Regions from separate parts of the Pseudoduganella sp. GW821-FHT11H04 genome, predicted to be linked through region 1. Evidence: predicted binding sites of a transcription regulator. Region 1 holds the regulator's gene; the other holds the start of a gene.
What was found. Region 1 encodes LexA, which represses DNA repair genes until DNA is damaged. Its sites were predicted from a motif close to ACTGTATNNNNATACAGT; they were not measured.
Positions count from the first base shown of each region.

Region 2: the regulator LexA is predicted to act here: its motif matches at 2,285-2,302, upstream of AC1RTP_RS02380 (PA0069 family radical SAM protein).

Region 1 is NZ_JBXARE010000001.1:252,155-261,354, forward strand. Features, by position in the region: gene AC1RTP_RS01185 (CvpA family protein) at 1-358, shown strand, start outside; gene purF (amidophosphoribosyltransferase) at 398-1,924, shown strand; partial or broken gene AC1RTP_RS01195 (cystathionine gamma-synthase family protein) at 1,924-3,135, shown strand; gene AC1RTP_RS01200 (hypothetical protein) at 4,225-4,647, shown strand; gene AC1RTP_RS01205 (alpha/beta fold hydrolase) at 4,709-5,737, opposite strand; gene lexA (transcriptional repressor LexA) at 5,842-6,531, opposite strand; gene AC1RTP_RS01215 (hypothetical protein) at 6,662-7,111, shown strand; gene AC1RTP_RS01220 (DUF4351 domain-containing protein) at 7,100-7,429, opposite strand; gene AC1RTP_RS01225 (hypothetical protein) at 7,474-7,983, opposite strand; gene rpsF (30S ribosomal protein S6) at 8,140-8,520, shown strand; gene priB (primosomal replication protein N) at 8,539-8,832, shown strand; gene rpsR (30S ribosomal protein S18) at 8,863-9,153, shown strand; gene rplI (50S ribosomal protein L9) at 9,188-9,200, shown strand, end outside.
Region 2 is NZ_JBXARE010000001.1:485,186-494,385, forward strand. Features, by position in the region: gene AC1RTP_RS02370 (Hsp70 family protein) at 1-1,632, opposite strand, end outside; gene AC1RTP_RS02375 (DUF2760 domain-containing protein) at 1,629-2,195, opposite strand; gene AC1RTP_RS02380 (PA0069 family radical SAM protein) at 2,323-3,489, shown strand; gene AC1RTP_RS02385 (gamma-glutamylcyclotransferase) at 3,686-4,261, opposite strand; gene AC1RTP_RS02390 (LysR family transcriptional regulator) at 4,269-5,138, opposite strand; gene AC1RTP_RS02395 (VOC family protein) at 5,225-5,755, shown strand; gene AC1RTP_RS02400 (fumarylacetoacetate hydrolase family protein) at 5,778-6,800, shown strand; gene maiA (maleylacetoacetate isomerase) at 6,797-7,441, shown strand; gene AC1RTP_RS02410 (ATP-binding protein) at 7,551-9,200, opposite strand, start outside.

The DNA.
Region 1 (9,200 bases):
CGGACCATGGCTGGCCGCCATGCTGCCGGAGGCCATCCCGGGCGCCGTGGTGCGCCTGATCGTTGCCTTCATTGCACTGTTTATCGGTGCGCGCATCCTCCTTGCCCTGGTGACCATGGCGATCGAGGCGCTGATCGAAGCGGGCGGCCTGTCACTGGCAGACCGCGGCCTGGGAAGCTTGTTTGGCCTGGCTCGGGGCATTGTGATTGTGCTGGCCGGCGTCATATTGGCAGGGATGACATCCATGCCGAAGCAGGATTTCTGGAAGAACGCGCTGTTGAGTCCCATGGCGGAATCCGGCGTGCGCACCGTAAAACCATTCCTGCCCGCCGATATGGCGCAGCATGTCCATTTTTAGAATTCGTTAAATCCGCAGTACCAAGTTTAGGAGCACACCATGTGTGGCATCGTCGGCGTCGTATCCCACCAACCAGTCAACCAGATGCTGTATGACGCGCTGCTGCTGTTGCAGCATCGCGGCCAGGACGCGGCAGGTATCGCAACCAACCAAAGCAACACGTTCTCCATGCACAAGGCCAATGGCCTGGTGCGCGACGTGTTCCGCACTCGGAATATGCGTTCGCTGAACGGCACCTCCGGTATCGGCCATTGCCGCTACCCGACCGCCGGTTCTTCCAGCGAAGAAGAAGCGCAGCCGTTCTACGTCAACGCGCCGTTCGGCATCACCCTGGCGCACAACGGCAACCTGACCAACTGGGAACAGCTCAAGGACGAGATGTTCAAGAATGACCGCCGCCACATCAACACCGATTCCGATTCGGAAGTGCTGTTGAACGTGCTGGCGCACGAGATCCAGAAGGCATCCACCGACGTTCACCTGACCCCGGCCAACATCTTCCAGGCCGTGACGGTGCTGATCAAGCGCGTGCGCGGCGGCTATGCTGCGGTGGCGCAAATCGCAGGCAGCGGCATGCTGGCCTTCCGCGACCCGAACGGCATCCGTCCGCTGTGCCTGGGTATCAACGAAACCCCGGAAGGCAAGGAGTACATGGTTGCTTCGGAATCCGTGGCGCTGGAAGGCATGGGCTTCCGCTTCGTGCGCGACGTGCTGCCGGGCGAAGCGATCTTCATCGACGACGACAACAACCTGCACGCACAGATCTGCGCCGAGAATCCAAAGCTGAATCCATGCGTGTTCGAATACGTGTACCTGGCGCGTCCTGATTCCGTGATCGACGGCGCCTCCGTGTACAACACCCGCCTGAAGATGGGCGAGTACCTGGCCGACAAGATCAAGCGCGAAGGCCTGGCTGAAGGCGTGGACGTCGTCATGCCTATTCCTGACTCCTCGCGTCCTGCCGCAATCCAGTTGGCGATGCGCCTGGGCGTGGATTACCGCGAAGGCTTCATCAAGAACCGCTACATCGGCCGCACCTTCATCATGCCGGGCCAGGCGATGCGCAAGAAGTCCGTGCGCCAGAAGCTGAACGCCATCGGCGACGAATTCAAGGACAAGGTTGTACTGCTGGTGGACGACTCCATCGTGCGCGGCACCACCTCCCGTGAGATCGTGCAGATGGCGCGCGAAGCCGGCGCCAAGAAAGTGATCTTCGCCTCCGCCGCGCCGCCAGTGCTGTACCCGAACGTGTACGGCATCGACATGCCTACCCGCGACGAACTGATCGCCCACGGCCGCACCGTGCAAGAGATCTGCGAAGAAATCACCGCCGACGCGCTGGTCTACCAGGACCTGGAAGACCTGAAGAAATCCATCGCCGACGTGAACCCTGCGCTGACCGAATTCGAGGCTTCCTGCTTCGACGGCAAGTATATCACCGGCGACGTGTCGGCCGAGTACCTGGACCGCATCGAACAGGCTCGCCACAATCCGACCAAGGCCAAGGTTGCTGAAGACGCGGCACGTACGCAACTGAACCTGAACACCGCCAACACGGAATCCTGATGAAGAACTACGGCTTCACGACCACCATCCTGCATAACGACCGCCAGAAAGGCATCGAGCACGGCTCGCTGCACAAGCCGATCCACACTTCGGTCACTTTCGGCTACGCCGACGCACGCCAGCTGGCGTCGGTCTTCCAGGGCAAGGAGCCGGGCTTCCGCTACGGCCGCCAGGGCAACCCTACCGTTGCCGCTTTGGAGGATAAGGTCAGCAAGATGGAGCAGGGCGTGGGCACGATCTGCTTCGCCACGGGCATGGGCGCCATCGGCGCCGTGTTCCAGGCGCTGCTGCGCGCCGGCGACCATATCGTGTCGTCGTCGTTCCTGTTCGGGAATACCAACTCGCTGTGGCAAACCGTAGCGGGGCAGGGCGTGGGCGTGGACTTTGTCGACGCCACCGACGTGGCCAATGTGGCCGCGGCTTTGAAGCCTGAAACCCGCATGGTGTTCGTGGAGACCATCGCCAACCCGCGCACGCAGATCGCCGACCTGAAACGCATCGGCCAACTGTGCGCGGAGCGCGGCATCCTCTACATCGTGGACAACACGATGACGTCGCCCTACCTGTTCCGCCCGAAAGACGTGGGTGCGGGCCTGGTGGTGAATGCGCTGACCAAGTCGATTGGCGGCCATGGCAATGCACTGGGCGGCGCGCTGACTGATACCGGCGCTTACGACTGGACCAAGTTCCCGAACATCTTCGAGAACTACAAAAAGAATCCTGCGGCGCAGTGGGGCCTGGTGCAGATCCGCGCCAAGGCGCTGCGCGACTTCGGCGCCTCGCTGGCCCCGGAAGCAGCGCACACCATTGCCGTCGGCGCCGAAACGCTGGCCCTGCGCATGGAACGCACCTGCGCCAACGCCCGCGCCCTGGCAGCAATGCTGGAAGCCGACGAGCGCGTTGCGGCTGTCTACTACCCAGGCCTGAAATCGCACCCGCAGCACGGCATCGCAGCAGAGCTGTTCAAGGACTTCGGTTCGCTTTTGAGCTTTGAACTGAAAGACGGCATCGACTGTTTCGACTACCTCAACAAGTTGAAGCTCGCGATCCCGACTTCCAACCTGGGCGATACCCGCACGTTGGTGATCCCCGTCTCGCACACCATCTTCTACGAAATGGGCCCAGAGCGCCGCGCCTCGATGGGCATTGCCGACAGCCTGATCCGCGTCTCCGTCGGCATCGAAGACCCCGCCGACCTGACCCCGACTTTTTCCTTAGTAGGGGATACCGAAGATGGCGGTGAAGCGGGATTTCTGTTCGGCTGTGGCGGCTGGGTCGCGCAGCAGGTAGGTTTCCAGCATGCCGAATTGTTCGAGGCGCAGGCCAATGTCTTTGAACAGGGGCGAGAGGTCGGGCGCTTTGGTGGTGGCGACAATGTTGTTCAGCAGCGGGTCGAGGTCGACACCGCCGATCGCTTTGCCGATGCGGACGATGTCGGCCTGGTCGTATTGTTTGCCTTTGTGGCCGAACTCTTTGTACATCGCGTTCAGCAGCGTGTCGAGGCTGACCTTGCCTTTGCTGGCCTTGCGCAGTTCGACGTCCATCGCCAGGCCGGCAATCGTACCGCCGCCGTAGACAAGCAGCCAGTTGCGGTGCTTGTCCTTGACCGCTTCGCGCACTGTGACGGTCAGTCCTTGTACATTACGGGCGACGTTCTGGCCGCGCGCCAGGTTTTCCAGCTGCTGGATCACCATCGTGCGGTCCATCAGTTTGTTGCGCGCCATCGTGATCACGGTGACGTAGTCGTTCACGCCTTCCTTGAACCATTCTTCGCTTTCGTTCTTCGGCACCAGCGAGTGACCGTCCCAGAAGTGGGCCAGCTCGTGCGCCATCACCTTGCCCCAGATCGGGCGCGAGACGTCGCTGCCATCGTCTTTCAGGTATTGGCTGAAGGAGGCGGAGAAGGCGCCGCCGTCGCCGGTGTCGCCCTGGTTGATCACGATCAGGAAGCGGTCGGCAACCGGGCCACGGCCGTAAAGCTTCTGGTAGCTGTTCATCTGTTTGTCGATCATCGACATGAAGGCGTCGCGGCGTTTCCAGTATTGTTTGCCCATGACCAGGGTCATTTCGACGCCGCCTGCCTTGAAGGTCTCGGCATGTGCGGTGCCGAAGAAGAAGGCGTTGTTCACCAGCTCGCGGCGCGATTCGACGACGAAGGCGCCAGGCTTGCCGGCGCTGCGCCATGGCGTGTTGGCTTTCCACCCTTGCGGCAGCTCGAAGGCGACTTCGGTTTCGCCCAGCATCTTCACGCCCGGCACGATAAATAGCGGGTAGCCGACCGACATCAGGCCTTCGTCTGTGTGATAGGACACTTCTTCATTCCCGCCCGGCCATTCGTATTTGTCGTGCTCCAGGCGGATGTCATAGGAGAGGCGCAGGCGGCGGTCGCCATCCACTTCATATTCGCCTTCGCCCTTGTCGGTCAGTGCGACCGCGCTGCCGGCCATGTCGCGCACGGCCAGTTTTTCGATCAGGTCCGCCTGGCCGTTTTTCAGCTGCGGGATGGGCATGCAGTTGAACAGCACCAGTTCGCGGCCTTCGACCCAGACGTCGGCTTCAACGTGGGCGCGCTTGGCATCTTTGTCGATGCTCAGGCGGTAATGGTTGGTCTGGTTGTCGAAGGCGAACGCGGACTGCGCTGCCAGCATCGCGGCTGCGATGCAGAGTGGCTTGAACATCAAATCTCCCCGGTGGTTATGTGGTTTTGTGTGACTTTAAGTTAGCGCAGCCACCCGGGGAGCGTGGCTGCGACGAACTGCAGGATTGGCGGAATAGACTGCAGTCTTAGCGTAGCGCTTTTTCCACAACGGCTTTCATTGCGGGCATGGCGCAGCGCAGGGCGGCGTGGCCGCAGTCGGTGTCGAGGACTGTGGCTTCTTCCTTGCGCAGCTTGGCGAAGGAGATGCTTGGCGCTGGATTGACCAGGTGGTCTTGCGCGGCATTGATCGGGTAGATGTGCGCCTTGACGTGGGCAGCTGCGTCTTCCAATTTGCCGCCCTGGGCGATGTCGTGGCCGAGCACTGCGCGGATCTGCCACAGGGAGTTGTTGGCATCGGTGCCTTCAGGATCGGAGGCTGCGCTCTCGCGGAAGAATTTTTCGAAATCCTTTGGCGCGGTGCGTGCGCTGCGGTGGGCCGGGCTGTCGAAGTTCATGGCGAACAGCAGGTTGTACATCGGCAGGGCCGGATTCTTTGCGTAGCGGCCGCCGGCATAGGCTGGTTCGTCGACCACGGATTTCTCGACGATGCGCAGGAACAGCATGTCGGAGGAGGTCAGGCGCGGGGTGCCCGCAATCGGGATAGCCACGTCCATGAAGCCCGGGTAGCTGGCTGCCCACTGGAAGGTTTGCATGCCGCCCATCGAGTAGCCCATGACGGCGCGCACGTGGTTGATGCCCAGTTTTTCAGTCAGCAGCTTGTGCTGGCTTTCCACCATGTCGCGCATGGAGAATTGCGGGAAGGCTGGGCCGGCCTGGGTCTTGCTGTTGGAGGGCGAGCAGGAAACGCCGTTGCCCAGCGCATCGACCACGATCACATACCATGGCGCTGGATCGAACAGGGCGCCGCTTTGCAGCATGCCGATGGCGTCGCGGCTGGTGCCGGTGTGCCAGGTGGTGAACAGGATGGCGTTGGATTTGTCGGCGTTCAGGGTGCCGATGGTGCGGTAGCCGATCGAGCAGTCGTTGATGGTGGCTTTGCTCTCAAGCTGCAGGTCGCCCATTTTGGCGAATTGCTGCTGTGGCGCTGCGGCGTAGGCCGAGACGGAGGCAAATGCGAGAGTGCACAGGGTGGCGCTGAGGCGTCGGGCAAACATGTTTTCTCCTTCTTGTTGTTGATGTAAGAAGGATAACTTTGTTTGCCCGGCAATAGTAGCGTCTATGCGACAGGCTGCAAAAAACGCGGAACAGGCGGGATGAATCAGTGCCAGGTGCGCATCAGGCCGACCGCCAGGCCTTCCAGGGCGAAGTCGTCTTCCGGGTTGACGGTGATGATCTTGAAGTCCGGGTTTTCCGGCAGCAGTTCGATCTTGCTGCCGGTCTTGCGGTAGGTCTTCACCGTGACGTCGTTGCCGATACGGGCTACCACCACCTGGCCGTTGCGGGCGCTGTCGGTCTTTTTCACGGCCAGCAGGTCGCCGTCCATGATGCCGATGTCGCGCATCGATTCGCCGCGCACCTTCAGCAGGAAGTCGGGCTTGGCCGAGAACAGGTTCGGGTCGACGCTGTAGCTGGTTTCCAGGTTTTCCTGTGCCAGGATGGGCGAACCGGCGGCGACGCGGCCGATCAGCGGCAGGGAAATCAGCATGCCGGCCGGGACGGCTGGCATATCGTCGAATTCGACTTTGGCGCGCGGGGCAGGGCTAGGTTTTGCGGTGCCGGTTGCCGGGCCGCCGAAGTTGCCGGTCAGGCGGATGCCGCGCGAAGTGCCGGCGGTGATTTCAATCGCGCCTTTGCGCTGGAGGGCTTTCAGGTGCTCTTCGGCCGCATTGGCGGATTTGAAGCCCAGTTCCGCTGCGATTTCTGCGCGGGTCGGTGGGAAGCCGGTGTTTTCGATTGCATCCTTGATCAGGTCGAGGATTTGTTCTTGTCGTGCTGTGAGCTTGATCATGGCGCTATAGTGGACTGTGATTATAGACAGTCTGTATTTTTGTACAGTATGAAAGGAATTGCAAGCAAATTTGTTGCATCGGCAGAAAATATTCGGCTTAATGTCGATTCGACAACCATTGGAGGGCAGGATGGGACGGTTTGCTTTCTTGCTGGCGGCGGGGATTTCGCTTTTTGGTGCAGTAATCCATTTCGCCGCGCCTTGGCTGGGGCCGGAGTGGTACGCCTTCCTGCAGGCGCCGCCTAAGGTTGTCGCTCCCGCCCACGCTGGGACCTGGTTCGCGCCTGCTGGTGCTGCGCTCATTGGGGCCCTGATGTTCATCTGCTCCCTGTACGCGCTGGCCGGTGCGGGCCGCCTGCACTGGCTGCCGTTTGCACAAATGGCGCAGGGCACGATCGCTGCGATCTGCCTGCTGCGCGGGCTGCTGGTTGTGCCTTACCTCTACAAATTCCCCGAGCGTCTGTGGACGTTTGACGTTGTCGCGTCCTGCATCTGGCTTGCGGCCGGGCTCGGTTTCCTGACCGGCATCCTGCAGTCTTCCCGCGCCGCGCAAGCGCAAGGCGCGGCCTCAGGCGATTAGTCCGGAGATCACCAAGGCATCATCCAGCGTCCTCACCCTCAGTAGCGCCAGGGCCAACTGTTCCAGTTGCTCCGGGTTCGCGTCGCGCATGGGGCTGCGAACCGATTCGGGTAGTTTGCCGAAGCGGGCCTCGAGTTGTCGCTCCACCATTGCTGCCAAACGTCTGCGCGCCTCAGCACGCCCTTCAGCACGGCCTTCAGCAAGCCCTTGAATCCTTCCCTTTATTCGTCCTCGACGGTCTGTCAGCTCCCACATCATGTAAGCAAAACTGTTTTTGTCAGCATGCTGGTCGGCTTCGATCAGTTCGTAGATTTCCATGGTTGTCTCCGTTTGCCATGTCCTTGGTATTGGCATCATCAGATCTATGACTTGCCGCAGGTCTGAAAGTTCCCGCACATTCCAACTGCCTGCAAAAAGTTGACGCAGTAAGCGCAACTTGGCGGCCCGGCGGCGCTCGACTGAGCGGCGGGTCTGCAATGCAAGCAGGTGCGTGGCGATTGCGACGGCCGTAACGGCCGCCATCGCAGACCTGGATCGGCCAGCAGGGCGATGCTGATGATCGGCATGGCAAAGCGGTCTTGCAGGCGACTGCGGTAAATCGCCATACGCTGGGCGAAACCTTCATCGCGGCTGCACTGGATTTCAATATGGAGGCAGGCAGGGCTGCCGTCCAGCAGGGAAACAAGCAGCAAGATGTCGGGATGCCGGGCAGCGGCAGCGGAATCCGGTGTCGGCGGGGGCAGTTCGTGATCGGGCAGACAATATTGCCGGCTCCAGTCGATCTGGGAGGCGAGGTCTGGGGCGAACAGGCGCAGGAAACCTTCGGGGTGGTTCCCGGCCAACAGCTTCCAGGCGGCGTCGAACTGGTCCATGTCCCAGCATGCCAGCGCCCGGGGTAGCGGGCTTTGCGCGCCATCAGTAAACCTTGAGCCGGTGGGCAAAACCTGCTATGCTTGCGGGCTTACCTCTTCCCACACCCGTCTTGACGCCGGGGTGGGCTATATTCACAGTCCTTAAGGGAGTTATTAATGCGTCACTACGAAATCGTATTTATCGTCCATCCGGACCAGAGCGAGCAAGTGCCCGCGATGATCGAACGTTACAAAGCCAGCGTGACCTCGCGCGGCGGTAACGTACACCGTGTTGAAGATTGGGGCCGCCGTCAAATGGCTTACTCGATCCAGAAACTGGCTAAGGCACACTACATCTGCCTGAACATCGAATGCGACAACGAAACCCTGGTTGAGCTGGAAACCGCATTCAAATTCAATGATGCCGTACTGCGCCACCTGACCGTCAAGATGAAGAAAGCGGAAACCGCTCCTTCGCCGATGATGAAGTCGGTTCAGCGTGAAGACGCGGCCAAGAGCCATCGCGCCGAAGCCCCAGCAGCTCCTGCAGCGGCCTAATTCCTGACAGGAGACGGTCTGTACAACCAGCTCCGGGTTACCGCCCTGATCGCCGAACGGGATGAAATTCGTTACACCCCCGCCGGCCTGCCGATTGTGAATGCAAGCTTGCAGCACAGTTCGCAGCAGACAGAGGCAGGCATTGCCCGACTGACCGAGTTTGAAGTTCCTGCGGTCGCCGCAGGAGAACTGTCGAAACGATTCAGTCAGGCGCCCCTTGGAGGCTTGTACGAGTTCACCGGCTTCCTGGCCAAGAAGAACCGCAATAGCAGAACCCTGGTGTTTCACATCATTGATTTTCGTGCTGTCTAAACAGCGCACATTTAAATACAGGAGCCTAAAATGGCATTCGGTAAAAAGTTCGACAAAAACAAGCTCAAGCTGAAAGAAAAGCGCAAGCAACAAAACCCACTGTTCAAGCGCAAGAAGTTCTGCCGCTTCACCGCAGCTCACGTTGAGCAAGTGGACTACAAAGACGTAGACACCCTGAAAGATTTCGTCCAGGAAAACGGCAAGATCATGCCAGCACGCCTGACCGGTACCAAGGCGCACTACCAGCGCCAAGTTGACACCGCGATCAAGCGCGCCCGCTACCTGGCCCTGCTGCCGTACACCGATCTGCACCACGCTTAATTAGCGATCAGATCAGAGATCCTGGAGAAATAATATGCAAATCATCC
Region 2 (9,200 bases), 230 kb from region 1:
GCCGATCTGGTCCTGGCGCCGCACTGAGGAACCGAAGAAGCGGAAGTGCACCGGCTCGCCGACCACCAGGCCGAATTCCTGGCCTGGCAATTCCAGCTCGCTGCCTTCTTCCATGCCGAACGGCGCCACGCACAGCGCCTGGATCGGCGGCTCCATGCCCGGGATGGCAGGCATCGAGGACTCCACGGCCACGTAGTAAGAGCGCGCCGTGCCGCCGCGAATGCGCACACCGGCGCCGCGACGCACATAGCTGTAATAGGCGGCGCCGCGTGCGACCGCCAGGTCCAGGTCCGCGCCGCCCAGCATGCGTGCCGGCTCGGCGCCTTCCATATAGAGCCAATCGTTGATGGTTTCCATCACGCGGCCAGCCAGCAGTTCGGACTTGAATACGCCGCCATTGAATAGCACTGCGCTTGGATGCAGGAAGGTGTGGGCCGGGTTGGCAGTAAAGCCTTCCAGTTCGCCGGTAGCGCCCACCTGGCGCGCCAGGAAAGCTGCCAGATGCTTGGTGATCGCCGCGTCCTGCGCGTAAGGCAGGCCAAGCTGGGTCAGGCCTGCGCGGGCGCGCACGGCAGGGCGTGCCGACGCTTCCACTTTCGGGAAGAAGCCGTCGGTGATGAAGGTCGTCACTTCGGCGCGCGTCAGCTCGGTGCGGATCGAGCCGCCGATCAGCTTCGAGCCGCGGCTTGGCACCACGATCGGCCAGGTTTCTGCCTGCGCGTTGGCCAGCAGGTTTTCCTTGGCGCTGCGGCAGCCGTAGGTCAGTGCGCGCATTTGCCACGCGTCGAGCTGGGTGCCGCTGGCGGCCAGCTTGCGCGCCACCAGATGGGCCAGGGCGAGGTCCATATTGTCGCCGCCCAGCAGGATATGGTCGCCTACGGCCACACGATGCGGTTCCAGCTTGCCGTCGCGTTCGAGGATGGCGATCAGCGAAAAGTCGCTGGTGCCGCCGCCCACGTCCATTACCAGGATGATGTCGCCCGGCTTGACTTCCTTGCGCCAGCGGCCATCGCTGTTCTGGATCCAGCTATACAGCGCGGCCTGCGGTTCTTCCAGCAGGGTCATGGCGTCGTAGCCGGCTGCGCGCGCGGCTTCGGCGGTCAGTTCACGCGCTGCCGGGTCGAAGGAGGCAGGAATCGTGACGGTTACCGCCTGCTGCGCAAACGGCGCTTCCGGATGGGCGTTATCCCATGCGGCGCACAAGTGTTTCAGGTAGCGGGTGGAAGCTTCCAGCGGCGAGACGCGCGAAACTTCTTCCGGCGCGTCATGCGGCAGGATGGCGGCGCGGCGGTCCACGCCCGGGTGGCACAGCCAGCTCTTGGCGCTCGAGACCAGGCGGATCGGCGTGGTGGCGCCGCGGCTGCGGGCCATTTCGCCCGTCACCGCGGGCTGTGCGTCGGCGGCGGCCCAGGGCAGGGCCAGTTCGCCGGCGGCCAGTTCGTCCGGGTGCGGCAGGTAGAGGAAGCTTGGCAGCAGCGGCAGTTCTTCCACCGTGCCCGGTGCGGTCAGCTGGGGCACGCGCAGTACGCCGTGCGCGGTTTTCTCGCCGTCGCTGCCGGCCAGTTCCACATAGGACAGCGCGCTATGCGTGGTGCCAAGGTCGATGCCGATGGCGTAACGTGGATCGCTCACAGCTCCACCTCGGCCGGCGCCAGGACTTTGGCGTCATGCGCTTCCGCCAGTTTGGGCAGGCGAACGCTGGAGGCGCGCCAGCCGCGGTGGCTCAGGGTGCCGGTGAACGGCGCCTTGCCGACCACGTTGCCGGTCAGGCGCACGGCAGCGGCGTCGAAGCCTTCCGGCAGCGTCACGCGGCTGCCTTCCGCTTCGCTGCGGATGCCTTCAATGGTGAAGTGCTCGCGCAGCACCTTGGCGCAGCCTTCATGCACCACGCGCGCTGCGGCGCCGATGTCGGCGTCGGAATAGGCGGACAAGTTTTCCTGGGTGAAGTCGATCAGGCGTGCTTCGCGCTGGAACAGCGACAGCAGTTGCAGGGCTGCGTCAGGCGTAGCTTCGCGCAAAGGCGCGGCGGCTGGAGCCGGGGCAGGCGTTGGAGTTGGGGCAGGTGCGGCTACCGGGCCGACTTGATCGTCGCGCACGCGCGCAGCGAATTCGGCATCGCCCAGGGTTTTGAAAAAGGCGCCAATGGCGAGGGAAATCCTGCTCCCAAAGGAGGGCAGATTGGAAGTTTTGCTCATGTTATTGCTCTTTGAATGTCGGGGGAAATCCCGGAGAAGTGCGCATGATACCAGCTTGGCTTGCAGGCGCGGCCAGGGCGGTTTAGAATACTGTATATATATCCAGTATTTAGCCGTCGAGGCACGCATGCAGGACGATGAACTAGAGGGGCAGGTGATGCTGCCGCCGCAATCGCGCAAGGCTCAAAAAGGGCGCGGAGCGGTATCAAATATGCAAGGCAGGTATGAATTGCAGGCGCGCGAGGCGTTTGATGACGGCTGGGCGCCCGATCCGGACGATGCCGATGCTGAAATGCGTCCGCCGTGCACCATCGTCACCGAAGAAATGGCCAAGACGATCCTGACGCATAACCAGTCGCCGGATATTCCCTTCAATGTTTCGCTGAATCCCTATCGCGGCTGCGAGCACGGTTGCATTTACTGCTTCGCGCGCCCATCGCATAGTTATCTCGGCCTGTCGCCGGGGCTCGATTTCGAGACCAAGCTATTTGCCAAAGTGAACGCGGCGGAGCTGCTGCGCGCCGAATTGTCCAAGCCCGGCTACCTGGTTGAATCGCTGGCGTTGGGCGTGAATACCGACGCCTACCAGCCGTGCGAGCGCGAATACCAGCTTACGCGGCGCGTGCTGGAAGTGCTGGCCGAGTGCAACCACCCGGTGGGGCTGATTACCAAATCCTCACTGATCGAGCGCGATATCGACATCCTCGCGCCGATGGCTGCGCGCAACCTTGCCGCCGCCTCGATCACCCTGACTACCCTGGATAGCAAGATTTCCCGCACGCTCGAGCCGCGCGCCGCCGCGCCGGCACGCCGCCTGCGTACGATTGAAACGTTGGCCAAGGCCGGCATTCCGGTCGGCGTCAGCATCGCACCGATCATCCCCTTCGTCACCGAGCCTGATATTGAAAAAATCATGGCCGCAGCGCGCGATGCCGGCGCGGTGATGGCAACTTACGTCGTGTTGCGCCTGCCATGGGAAGTGAGCCCGCTTTTCAAGGAATGGCTGGAAGCCCATTTCCCCGACCGCGCAGCACGCGTGATGAACCGCGTCCGCGATATGCGCGGCGGCAAAGAATATGAAGCAGAGTTCGGCTCTCGCATGCGCGGTGAAGGCGTATGGGCAGACCTGATCCAGCAGCGCATCGAAAAAGGCATCACCCGCTTCGGCTTCCACGGCCGCCACAGCAAATTCCGCTCCCTTGACTGCACCCAATTCAAACGCCCCGACTACATCCCCCCATCCGGCGCCCGCGCCCGTGCCGCCGCGAAAGCCGGTCAGATGGATCTGTTTTAAAAAAGCATTAGTCCGCCGCCAGTTCTCGGTTTGGGAGCTCTGTGCACACTTGTCGGGACCTACTACTGAAAACTACTGAAAATACTACTGAAAACTACTGAAATTGTGCTTTTGGGGCCCTGATAGCGCTCTAATCGCAAATATTTCAGTAGTTTTCAGTAGCAGCGACCGAGTTATCATGCAGGTACGCCGTCTCTCACTTTCCATCGTGCTGCAGTCGAGCAAGTTGGGCTTCGATTGCGTGAACATGCTCGTCGTGATGTCCCATTGCGCGAAGCTCGCTCGCCAGGCGCAGCAAGTATTCGATGTTCGGGCCGCTTGGGCCGGAAGCAGCGGCGATGTGGCGGGCGATTTCTTCCACCGGCGCATCGCCCAGCCAGGCGGCGTTGTCGGCGGCGGCGATGTAGATGAGGCCTTCCTCCACGCCGCCCGCTTCGAAATGAATGTGAATCGCAACGCGCAGGTAGCCATTTTTCTCGCGATGGTCGAGATGGGCAAATTCTTCCGGCGTAACAAGGTAGGCCATGCCGTGGCAAACGGCGCCTTCCAACGGAATCAGGGTAGCCACGCGGCCCGGCGCATCAGGCGTGCCGCGATGGTCGTGCGAACCTTGCCAGAAGCGGCGCGACCAGCCGAAAATGTGCGCCGGCCGGCGCTCGATGAAGGGGAAGTCCGCTTTGTAAATCAGAGAGCCATAACCGAACAGCCAAACCTGGTGGTGGCCGTCGAATTTGTCCATTGCCTTATTGGCTTCAATCGTATTGTGCGACATGCGCCAATTATAGGGAATGCTCGCCAAGCACGCTGATGAAGCGCTCCGCAGCGGGCGAAGGTGTGCGCGAGGTCTTGGTGTAGATGAAGAATTTGCGCTTTAGCTCCGGCTCGACCAGCGGCCGCATTTCCAGCCCATACAGGCGCACCATCGGCTCCGCATAGGGCAGGCAGGCGGTGATGCCCAGCCCCGCCGCCACCATCGCCAGCGCTGTCGTCATGAAGGTCACCTCGTTATACGGCGCCAGCGTCGTCATATCGCGCAGCAGGCGTTCGGTGAACTGGCCCTGCAGCGCAATGAAGGGATGCTGGTTGACCTCCGACCAGGCTACCGTGCGGCGCGCAGCCAGCGCATGCCCGGCGGGGAATACCACGACGAACGGCATTTCGAACAGCAGCTGCGCATCCACCTCCGCCGTCACATCGCGCTCCGGCCCAATGCCCACATCAACCTCGCCGCTCACTACGCGCGCCGCCACGTTATCGACCGGGCAGTCCACCAGTTGCACCTGCACGTCCGGATAGGAAGCTCGGAAAGCCCCGATCACCTGCGGCAGCAGGGTGCAGGCCATCATCTGCGGCGCCGCCACCCGCACGATGCCTTTTTTCAGGGCCTTGCGATTGGCAATATCCACCATCGCCCCATCCAGGTCCTGCAGCATCTTGTCGAACAGCGGATAAAGCTCGCGCCCCACCTCCGATAGCTGCACGCGCCGCGTATTGCGCTCGACCACCTTCACCCCCAGCAGCTGCTCCAGCTCCTTGATCTGCCCCGACAGGGCGGACTGGGTCACATGGAGCAGGTCGGCGGCGGAAGTGAAGCTGCCGGTGCGGGCAACAGCGACCAGGGCGCGCATTTGGCGGACGGTTGGACTCATCAGAAAAACTAATAAATGGACGTGAAAATATCGTTTGTATGATAGCTGAAACAAGAGTTTAATGGCGGGATACAAAGGAGCCCGTCATGAAAATCAAGCAAATCCACCACGTTGCCTACCGCTGCAAAGACGCCAAGGAAACCGTTGAGTGGTACGTCAAGCACCTGAACATGAACTTCGTGCTGGCCATCGCGGAGGATGAAGTGCCTTCGACCAAGGCCCCCGATCCATACATGCACGTCTTCCTGGACGCCGGCCAGGGCAACATCCTTGCTTTCTTCGAGCTGCCAACCCAGAAAGACATGGGCCGCGACGAAAACACCCCTGCCTGGGTACAGCACCTGGCGCTGGAAGTGGCGTCGATGGACGAACTTCTGGCCGCCAAAGAGCGCCTGGTCGCCGCCGGCATCGAGGTACTGGGCCCCGTCAACCACACCATCTTCAAGTCGATCTACTTCTTCGACCCGAACGGCCACCGCCTGGAACTGGCAGCCAACATCGGCACCCCGGAAATGATGAAAAAGCTGGACGACGTGAAGTGGGAAATGCTGGAAGAATGGTCTAAAACGAAAAAAGCCCCCAAGCACGCAGCCTGGATGCACGCACCACAAGCATAAAGATTAAAAGCGAAGGAATTACATGAAACTCGCCTCCCTGAAAGACGGCAGCCGTGACGGCCGCCTGGTCGTCGTTAGCCGCGACCTGAAATCCTGCCAGCCGGTACCGACCATCGCCGCCACCATGCAGGATGCACTGGATAACTGGGACAACGCCGCCCCGCAGCTGAAGCAGATCTACGCCCTGCTGAACCAGGGCAGCGCATCGGGCGCCAAGCCTTTCGACGAAAGCATGTGCCACTCGCCGCTGCCGCGCGCCTTCCAGTGGGCCGACGGTTCCGCCTATATCAACCACGTGGAGCTGGTGCGCAAGGCCCGCAATGCCGAAGTGCCGGCATCGTTCTATACCGACCCGCTGATGTACCAGGGCGGCTCCGACAGCTTCGTCGGCCCGCGCGACGCCATCTTCGCGCTGGACGAAGCCTGGGGTATCGACCTGGAAGCGGAAGTTGCCGTCATCACCGGCGATGTGAAAATGGGCGCCAGCGACGAAGAGGCGGCCAAGGCGATCCGCTTGGTCATGCTGGTCAACGACGTCTCCCTGCGCAACCTGATCCCGAACGAACTGGCAAAGGGCTTCGGCTTCTTCAACTCCAAGCCGGCCAGCGCCTTCTCGCCGGTGGCCGTTACGCCGGAAGAACTGGGCAAGTCCTGGAACGACAGCAAGCTGCGCCTGCCATTGCTGGTGCAGATCAACCGCCAGCCTTTCGGCAAGCCGAACGCCGGCGAGGACATGACCTTCAACTTCGCCCAACTGGTGGCCCACGCCGCCAAGACGCGCGAACTGTGCGCCGGCACCATTATCGGCTCCGGTACCGTCTCGAATAAGCAAGGCAGCCTGCACGGCTCCAGCATCGCCAACGGCGGCGTGGGCTACTGCTGCCTGGCCGAAGTGCGCATGTACGAGACCATCGAAAGCGGCAAGCCGCAGACCGGCTTCCTGCAATTTGGCGACACCGTGCGCATTGAGATGCACGACGCCGCCGGCAAGTCCATCTTCGGCGCCATCGACCAGACCGTGCGCAACTACGGGGAACGTGCATGAAGCTCTACACCTACTTTCGCAGTTCGGCCGCCTACCGCGTCCGCATTGCGCTGAACCTGAAAGGCCTGGCTTATGATGCCGTGCCGGTGCACTTGCTGCGCGACGGCGGCGAGCAGCTGGCGCCGGCGTATCGCGAAGTCAATCCGGCCGGGCTGGTGCCTGCGCTGGTGGATAACGGCATTGTGCTGACGCAGTCGCTGGCGATCATCGAGTACCTGGAAGAGGTGCATCCGATGGTGCCGCTGCTGCCGCAAGATGCGGTGGGCCGTGCGCGCGTGCGTGCGCTGGCGCAGACCATTGCTTGCGATACCCATCCGCTGATGAATCTTCGCGTGCTCAAGCACATCAAAGGCCCGATGGGGCTGAGCGAAGAGCAGAAAATGGATTGGTACTTCCATTGGATGGGCGAGGGCATGAAGGCGCTGGAGGCGCACCTGGAGCGCGACGGCGACGCCGGGCGCTTCTGCTACGGCGATACGCCGACCATTGCGGATTGCTGCCTGGTGCCGCAGGTGTATAACGCGCAGCGTTTCGAAATTGATTTGACGCCATACCCGAACATCGCCCGCATTGCCGCCAATTGCGCGGACCTGCCGGCGTTCAAGGCGGCGCATCCTTCCGCGCAGCCGGATACCGAGTAAAACCGGCAAACCGGTGTCTGACCCGCAGGGTCAGACACCTCGGCCAGCGGCCGCCGCATGTCGGTGTCTGACCCTATGGGTCTGACACCGGTTTACCGGTTCACCAGGATTAATCCACCAGCAACGAATAAAGCTGCGCCGGCGTAATCGGCTTCACCAAATGCGCCGCAAACCCCGCCGCCCGCGACCTCGCCTGATCCGCCGGCTGCCCATACCCCGACAACGCCACCAGCCGCGTATTCCCAAACCCAGGCTTGCGCCTCAGCTCAATCGCCAGCTCATACCCATCCATCCCCGGCAGCCCGATATCGAGAATCGCCAGGTCCGGCACAAAGCTCGCACTCGCCCGCAAGGCACTCGCTGGATCCGCCACCGCCTGCACCTCATGCCCGCCCACCTCCAGCAGCGCGCGCAAGCCCTGCAGCACGTCCTGGTTGTCATCCACCAGCAGCACCCGCCGCGGCGACACAGCCGCCAACTGCCCCGGCGCAGCACCAGCCACCGGAGCCATATCCGCCTCACCCGCCAGCGGCAAACGAATAGTAAATTCACTGCCCGCACCAGGCCCCGCACTATGCGCCTCAATCTCCCCACCATGCAGCTGCACCAGGCTGCGCGCAATCGACAAGCCCAATCCCAACCCGCCGCGCGAACGATCCAGCGACTGCGGCGCCTGCACGAACTTGTCAAACAACTGCGGCAGCATCTCCGCGCCAATGCCAATCCCCGTATCGCGTACTTTCAGCACCAAGCGTCCCTTGGCAGCAGACGCCCGCACCAGGATATGCCCGCCCAGGTTGGAATACTTGGCCGCATTGGTCAGCAAGTTGACCAGCACCTGCGCAAAGCGCATCGGATCGGCATTGATCGCCAGACCCTCGACCGGCACATCCACTTCCAGCCGCTGCTGGCGTTCCTCCAGCAAGCCGCTGACAGTTTCCAGCGCCTGTGCCAACAGCTTGGAAAGCTCAATCCGCTCCAGCCGCAGTGCTATCTTGCCTTGGGCGATGCGCGCCACATCCAGCAAATCATCCACCAGCCGCACCAGGTGATGCGCCTGGCGCTCGATGGCCGAGTGCTCGCGCGCCAGCCCGCCCAGTCCCTTTAGGCGCATCAGCTCCAGCGCAATCAGGATAGGGGAGAGCGGATTGCGCAGCTCATGCCCCACCATCGCCAGGAAATCGTCCTTGGTGCGATTTGCCAGCTCCGCGTCGCGCCGCGCGCGCACCAGCTCCGTCACCTCGAAAGCCACAATAGCCACGCGGTCCACCTCGCCGCGCGCATTGCGCACCGGCTGGTGCACGTAATCGAAATAGCACTCCTGCAGCCCGCCGTCGCGCTTCAGCATCACGCGGCGCGCTTTGCCGATGACGGGCTGGCCGGTGGCGAGCGCCTGTTCCAGTTCTTCCACCATGCCCTGGCCCTCCAGCTCAGGGAAGGCGCGCCGCATCGGCAGGCCGATGAGCTGGCGCTGCCAGCTCAATTCCACGAAACGGTCGTTGGCCAGTTCAAAGTCCAGGTCCGTCCCGCGCACGATAGCAATGGCGGCCGGCGCCTGCTGGAAAGTGTTCGCCATGCGCGCCATATGGGCGCGTTCAGCCTGGCGGATACGTGAGCGCATCAGCTGCGAATCGACGCGTGTCACCAGTTCCCGGGCGGAGAAAGGCTTGACCAGGTAATCGTCGGCGCCCGCGTTCACGCCTTCAATGCGTGCCTCTTCGCCTGCGCGTGCCGACAACAGCAGCACAGGCAGGTCATG